2 regions of the Peribacillus sp. NPDC056705 genome follow, and region 1 is predicted to be linked to the other one. Evidence: riboswitches for the same ligand, from Rfam matches in the RefSeq annotation. Region 1 holds a riboswitch; the other holds the start of a gene.
What was found. A riboswitch is a leader RNA that binds a small molecule or an ion and turns the genes downstream of it on or off. The one in region 1 is predicted to bind S-adenosylmethionine.
Positions count from the first base shown of each region.

Region 1 (3,887 bases):
CTTTCCAGCCGGAAATCTCTTGTCCCAATGTTAATGGTGTAGCATCTTGAAGATGTGTCCGGCCAATTTTCACGACATCCCAAAATTCTTTTTCTTTTGTATCGAATGTATCACGAAGAGCTTTAATGGCAGGAACCAATTTTTCAGCGACTTCCATAAAGGCAGCAATATGCATGGCTGTCGGGAAAGTATCATTGGAGCTCTGTGCCTTGTTAACATCATCATTCGGATGAAGGGTTTCCGATTCACCGTTTTCTTTTAACCATTCATTTCCTTTGTTAGCGACCACTTCATTCACGTTCATATTACTTTGCGTACCGCTTCCCGTTTGCCAAACTACAAGCGGGAAATGCTCATCTAGCGTTCCTTCGAGGATTTCGCCGCAAATCTTGACGATGGCATTCTTTTTAACTTCCGAAAGATCACCAAGATCATAGTTCACCTTTGCCGCAGCTTGTTTAACGTATGCAAATGCACGAACTAATTCAATCGGCATTTTTTCGTTACCGATTTTGAAATTGTTACGGCTTCTCTCGGTTTGTGCTCCCCAATATTTATCAGCAGGAACTTTCACTTCACCCATCGTATCTCGTTCGATTCTGTATTCCATGTGTTCTCCTCCTATGTTTGCACTATTCATTGAGACCAATTTGCATATGAAATGAATAATGTCGTATTATTCTTTCTCTCCATACATTGTACAAACTTTATTATTTTAAAGCAAAAATATCCGCTGACCTTTCACTTTTTCCGAAAATTGCATGACCCTTCGTGTTTATATGAAGATTCGGATATTCTTTTTTTTAGATACATAAAGTGTTGTCGCACTAGGCACCAATTAACCTGGACATGAACATCCAAGCATTATCCATCCCAAAATGTCCTTGACAGTATTTTGTATATATAGTAAATTCAAAAGAAATTGAATAATCTAAACTCTTATCGAGAGAGGTAGAGGGAATGGCCCGATGACACCTCAGCAACCTTCATTTGTTTCAAACCAATGAAAAGGTGCTAATTCCACAAGTTTGTGAACTTGGAAGATAAGAAGAATGACTCGTCCTTACTTAATCAAAGTCTTCTTCTTAAAGAAGACTTTTTTTTATTTTATATAACTCAAAGGAGCAGTGAAAACCATGTACAAAACTGAAACATATCTTGCTCAATTAGGAAACCGCAGCGAAACGGCGACAGGAACAGTCAATCCGCCAGTATACTTTTCAACAGCTTTTCGCCATGAAGGAATTGGCCAATCGACGGGATTCGACTACACAAGGACAGGTAATCCTACACGCCAATTATTGGAGCGTTCCATCGCCGATCTGGAAAAAGGCGACCAAGGTTATGCCTGCAGTTCAGGAATGGCCGCCATTTCCACTATCCTTGCCCTTTTTAAATCAGGTGATGCCTGGATTGTCAGCGAAGATCTTTATGGTGGTACATATCGTCTGTTAGAACAAGGTTTTAAAAAATGGGGATTGCAGTGTGACTATGTAAACACTTGTTGTTTGGAGGATATAGAAAAAGCCATCACTCCTCACACGAAAGCCATCTTCATCGAAACTCCCACTAACCCTCTTATGCAGCAAACGGACATTAGCGCTGTTGCCGCATTGGCCAAACAAAATAATTTACTATTGATCGTTGATAATACTTTTTACACGCCTCTTATTCAACAACCCATCCTGCTTGGAGCGGATATCGTGATTCACAGTGCAACCAAGTATCTCGGTGGTCATAATGATGTGCTCGCCGGACTGATCGTTGCTAGCGGCGCTGAATTATGTGATGCACTAGCCTTCCATCATAATGGTACCGGAGCTGTCTTGAGCCCCTTTGATTCTTGGCTATTGATGCGTGGAATGAAAACCTTGGCATTGCGGATGGAGCGTCATGAAAAGAATGCCAAAATACTTGTAGGTTACTTGTCGGAACATGATTGTGTCACGGACGTATTGTATCCCGGCAAAGGCGGCATGATTTCATTCCGTATCATTGATGAATCGGCGGTCAACCCCTTTTTACAATCGCTCTCATTAATTTCCTTTGCAGAAAGCCTTGGAGGGGTTGAAAGCTTTATCACCTATCCTGCCACACAAACGCATGCCGATATACCGCTTGAAGTCAGAACGGCAAATGGAGTTTGTAATCGCCTGCTCCGCTTCTCCGTTGGCATCGAGGATAGCGATGATTTGATTCAGGACTTGCAGCAAGCATTCGCACATGTAAAAAGGGAGGCGCTACGATGACAGGTCATGATTTTAGCTTTGAAACGAAATTACTTCATAATCAGCATAAATTCGATCCGGCAACGGGCGGTGTGAGCGTCCCCATTCAGCATGCATCGACTTTCCATCAATCCGATATCGATCAATTTGGCAAATATGATTACAGCAGAAGCGGGAACCCGACTCGCGAAGCACTTGAAGACATCATTGCCGAACTTGAGGAAGGCACTCACGGCTTTGCTTTTTCTTCAGGTATGGCTGCCATTTCAACAGCCTTCCTGCTATTGTCTGCCGGGGATCATATCGTCATTTCCGAAGATGTTTACGGCGGAACATTCAGGATGGTCACAAGCGTATTGACTCGTTTCAATATTGAGCATACCTTCGTGGACATGACGGACCTTGAAAGCGTCAAAGCTGCCGTTCAGCCAAATACCAGGGCAATCTATATCGAAACGCCTTCAAATCCGTTACTTAAAGTGACCGATATTCAAGCCGTATGTGATATCGCCAAAAAAGCTGGTGCCTTAAGTTTTGTTGATAACACATTCTTGACCCCGGCATTGCAAAAACCGTTGAATCTGGGCGCTGATGTTGTCCTTCATAGCGCGACGAAGTTTTTATCCGGACATAGTGATGTGGTAGCTGGGCTTGCGGTAGTGAAAGATCCGGAATTGGCCGCAAGACTCGGTTCGCTCCAAAACTCCTTTGGAGCGGTCCTTGGTGTCCAGGATGCCTGGCTTGTAATGAGAGGTTTGAAAACCTTATCAGTTAGAATGGAACATTCACAAAAAGGGGCAGAAAAGATTGCAGCCTACTTAAAGGAACAGCCATTGGTGAAAAAAGTGTATTATCCCGGCCTTTCCGATCATCCACAGCACGCCATCCAGAAAGGCCAGTCACTTGGAGCGGGGGCGGTCCTATCATTTGAATTGGAAAGTGAGGAAGTCTTCCGTTCTTTCGTGAACACTGTCGAGCTCCCTGTTTTTGCCGTAAGCCTTGGAGCGGTCGAATCTATTTTATCTTACCCAGCCAAAATGTCCCATGCCGCCATGCCTGATGATGAAAGGGAAAAGCGAGGCATCACGAACAGCTTGCTCCGCCTCTCTGTCGGACTTGAAAATCCGGACGATTTAATAAAGGACTTCGATGCAGCCCTCCTTAATATTGCCAAAGGGGAAGCAGTTGCTGCAAAATGATTTCAGGATGGGTGCCTCATGATTATGGGCACCCTTTTCCTTAGCATCATTATTAACTCTTTTTCAAACCCAGTCATAAAAAAAGACCATCGATTTCCCGATGGCCTGACTCTCATTTCTTCATATTATATTTATCCAGGAAGCGATCCACCCGTCCGCCTTTTTCAGCAAACTTCTGCTTTCCGGTATAAAAAGGGTGCGTATCTGAACTGATTTCCACTTTTAATAATGGATACGTTTGGCCGTCTTCCCACTCGATCGTTTCATTTGACGTTTTCGTGGAGCCCGTCAAAAATTTATACCCACTGTTGGTATCCATGAATACCACTTGTCGATAATCTGGATGAATTTCTTGTTTCACTATAATCACCTCATCGTCTGTATAGGTATATCTTAAACGTAATGATTACTATTATCAACATTTTTGCTTGAGGGTGCCGATTACGACACCCTCATTATA
Region 1 is NZ_JBHTYI010000004.1:328,734-332,620, reverse strand. It holds gene fumC (class II fumarate hydratase) at 1-610, opposite strand, end outside; SAM riboswitch class I at 937-1,050, shown strand; gene ACFRAK_RS08270 (methionine biosynthesis PLP-dependent protein) at 1,137-2,249, shown strand; gene metC (cystathionine beta-lyase) at 2,246-3,427, shown strand; gene ACFRAK_RS08260 (type B 50S ribosomal protein L31) at 3,540-3,788, opposite strand.

Region 2 (3,887 bases), on a different contig from region 1:
GGGAGCAGAAGCGATAGGCATGAGCCATACAGGATCACTGGAAGCTGGTAAAAAAGCAGATTTCATCACCATTTACCCATATGACAAAGAACACCTGCAGCCGCTGAGTGAAGCCTATTCGCACCTGCTTTATGCAGCACGCGGAAATGATGTTTGTGATGTGTATATCGATGGCAAAATGGTCGTGAAAGAAAGACATTGCTTAACGATCGATGAAGAAAAAGTAATCGCCGAAACGAATCGCCTGCAAGGTACACTATCACGTTAACCTGGTGGGAAAACAAACGGATGCACAGAAAAAGGAGCTGCCATTTGCAGCTCCTTCTTTTTATGGACCCAATGATGAAGATGTGGGAGGACCAGTAAGGAATAGTTCGCAGCGAATGGCCGTCAAAAAGGAATGACCGCTAGTAATGTAGAATAAATTGTAACTAACACTCTGAAATCCGTCCTGAGTCCAGTTTCTTGGAAATATGGAAACAAAGTAGGTATGGCAAAAATGGTTAAATACAAAAAATGCTGCTGACCGCAAAATATTAACCAACTGGATAAAAAATCTTTGCCACAATGGATCATGAATTTCACCAATAGCTGAAAAAGGAGGACAAGATGAATGGATAGTGAATCTTCATTATTAAAAGAGCATTTGTATCAGCTAGAGGAGAAATTGTTAAAATCTGAAGTCCGTAAATCACCAGAAGAGCTTTCATTATTATTGAAAGATGATTTCTTTGAGTTCGGCAGTTCGGGTAACATATGGTCTAAAAACGATTTTTTGGGACAAGAGGGAGCCGGATCGGTGAAGAGGACAATAAGTCAATTTGATATGCATCCATTGTCTGAGGATACCGTTTTAACGACGTACCGGATTTTTGATGAAGATAAAGTGGAACATACCTTAAGGAGTTCAATCTGGAAATGTACGAATGGAAGATGGCAAATGTTTTTTCATCAAGGCACGAAAACGAAAGGGCCCCGCTAGGCCTATTATTTATGAATAAGAATTATCATAAAAATGCGTAAGTAAAATGAGATTTGCTTGTTTAAAAAAATATTTCAATAAAATGATTGGGGTGGGTGAATCTGATCTTTCGTACCATTGATACCGATAAAGATAAAGAGATTATCATTAAATTTAGGAAAGATTCCTATGTTGTAAGTTTTGGATCTGAAGATGGTTTTGGAGATGAGAATACATATCTGCAACGAATGAAAGAACGGGTCCGGAAATTTCCGGATGACAGGTGATCATTGAAAAGGACCAAGAACCGATTGGCCAGATGGAACTTCAAATTCGGGAGTATGAAGGAACAGAGATTGGCTATGTGAATCTTTTTTATCTTATTCCCGATTACCGCAGTAAAGGCCTTGGCAAGGAATTGGTTCGCTATGCAGAAAACTTTTTCAGGCAATTTAACGTCTCCGAATATCATTTAAGGGTTTCTCCGGATAATGGAAGGGCGATTCGTTTATATACGAATTCAGGCATGAAGAAGATAAGCGAAGAAAATGAAAAATACCTTGTATGGAGAATGAGCAAATCGATTTAAAGTTATATTGATATAATTAAAATCTATCAATTCACTATACTATAAAAATATTTAGCGTGATGAAAAATATGGTTGACTTTAGAGAAATTAGAATATATAGTGAAGGACATAATTAAATATAACGTTAATTCTTATCAAGAGATGTGGAGGGACTTGGCCCTATGATACCTCGGCAGCGGGTTTTTACTTTTGTAAAAATACTGTGCTAATTCCAACGGACGAAAGTTTGAAAGATAAGAAGGAGCTTTTCTTAGATAATTAATTTAAGAGTTTACTCTTTTTTTATGTCTAAAAGAGGCCTCTTCTGTCTGATGACGGAAGAGGCCTCTTTTGTTTATTCAAAATGTATATGGTTATTTGGAGAATTGGTGCAATTACTCGTAAGTTTGGCAGATTTACTCGTGAGTTTCACGCATTTACTCGTGAATTCCGCGCATTTACTCGTGAATTCCGCGCATTTACTCGTGAATTCCGCGCATTTACTCGTGAATTCCAAAAATTTAACCCTATCATTATGAAACTTGGCAAAGCTCTTCTCTAGATAATGAATTCGTACAAATAAACAGCATGGGGGGAGATTGGATGATTGAGTTTCAACATGTCAAAAAGGTTTATCAAACAAAGAAACAGACTGTCGAGGCTTTGAAGGGCATCAATTTGACAGTGGAAAAGGGGGATATATTCGGTGTAGTCGGTTATAGCGGGGCCGGGAAGAGTACGTTGATCAGGTTGGTCAATTTGCTTGAACATCCTTCAGATGGTTCGGTGATTGTTGGGGGCAAGGATTTAACCAAATTGAACCCGAAGGAATTGCGGGCAGAAAAGAAAAAAATCGGGATGATTTTTCAGCATTTTAATTTGCTGAACTCAAAGACCGTTTTTGATAATATCGCCATGCCGCTGATTTTATCGGGAACCCCTGGTAAAGAAATCAAAAAGCGGGTAGGAGAGCTGTTGGAGTTCGTTGGCTTATCGAGCAAAGCAAAGAGTTATCCGGAACAATTATCCGGCGGCCAAAAGCAGCGGATCGGCATTGCGAGAGCATTGGCTACCAATCCATCGATCTTATTGTGTGATGAGGCTACCTCGGCATTGGATCCACAAACAACGAGTGCTGTTCTGCAGCTCTTAAAGAAAATCAATAAAGAATACAATATCACCATTCTGCTAATCACTCATGAGATGTCTGTCATTAGGGAAATTTGCAATAAGGTAGCGGTCATGGAGGGCGGATGTGTCGTTGAACAAGGTTCGGTTTTCGAAGTTTTTGCGAAGCCGCAAACGGATATTGCAAAAAACTTCGTGAGAACGGTCATACATGACGAAATCCCACAAAGTTTCCTAAAAAGCATAGGGTCCCATATCCCGATTATTTGGAAAATTAATTTTATTGGAACTACTTCGGGTACTCCTTTACTTTCAACGATCTCGAAGAAATATGATGTTCATTTAAGTGTTTTATCAGCCAATATTTCTGAAATTCAGGAAACGCCTTTCGGGAATTTGATCATCGAAGTGACCGGGAACAAAAATGAGGTGGAAAAGGCTTATCAATATATTAAAGACGAGGGGATTCTCGTCCAGGAGGTGCAGATTTAATGGTTAATACGCTTTGGGGAATGGAAATAACGGCAGATCAGCTGTCGACAGCTTTCGGTGACACACTTTATATGGTAGCCATCTCATTGGTATTTTCCGGATTGATTGGGCTTCCGCTCGGTATCCTGCTTGTCATTACAAGAAAGGGTCACATCCTGGAGAATAAATGGGTCTTTAATGTATTGAACCCGATCATCAATATATTGCGGTCGGTTCCTTTCATCATCTTGCTTGTAGCACTTATTCCGTTTACAAGAATGATTGTAGGCAGTGCAATCGGAACGAATGCGGCCATTGTTCCGTTAATCTTTTACGCGGCCCCTTATATTGCCCGGCTTGTGGAGAACTCCCTGTTGGAAGTGGACAAAGGGATCATCGAGGCAGCTCAGGCGATGGGGGCGACGACATGGCAAATCATTTACCGCTTTTTGATTCCCGAGGGACTTAGTTCATTGATCCTTACATTTACAACAGCGACAATCGGGCTTGTTGGTTCTACGGCCATGGCAGGTGCCGTCGGTGCAGGCGGGGTCGGAGATCTAGCTTTGGCTTACGGTTATCAAAGGTTCGATACGATGACGATGATCGTCACGGTGGCGGCGCTCGTGATCATCGTTCAATTATTGCAATCCACCGGGAATTTCGTTTCAAGAAAAATCAGAAGAAGATAAACATAACAGGAGGTAGGAGAAATGAAGAAAATCTTATTAACGATCATCGTATTGGCATTGGCCATCG
Region 2 is NZ_JBHTYI010000025.1:8,340-12,226, forward strand. It holds gene ACFRAK_RS21295 (amidohydrolase family protein) at 1-268, shown strand, start outside; gene ACFRAK_RS21300 (nuclear transport factor 2 family protein) at 614-982, shown strand; gene ACFRAK_RS21305 (hypothetical protein) at 1,078-1,248, shown strand; gene ACFRAK_RS21310 (GNAT family N-acetyltransferase) at 1,245-1,550, shown strand; SAM riboswitch class I at 1,679-1,790, shown strand; gene ACFRAK_RS21315 (methionine ABC transporter ATP-binding protein) at 2,133-3,149, shown strand; gene ACFRAK_RS21320 (methionine ABC transporter permease) at 3,170-3,820, shown strand; gene ACFRAK_RS21325 (MetQ/NlpA family ABC transporter substrate-binding protein) at 3,842-3,887, shown strand, end outside.
Region 2: it holds a riboswitch for S-adenosylmethionine, as region 1 does, so the genes downstream of both, ACFRAK_RS21315 (methionine ABC transporter ATP-binding protein) here and ACFRAK_RS08270 (methionine biosynthesis PLP-dependent protein) in region 1, are expected to answer to the same signal.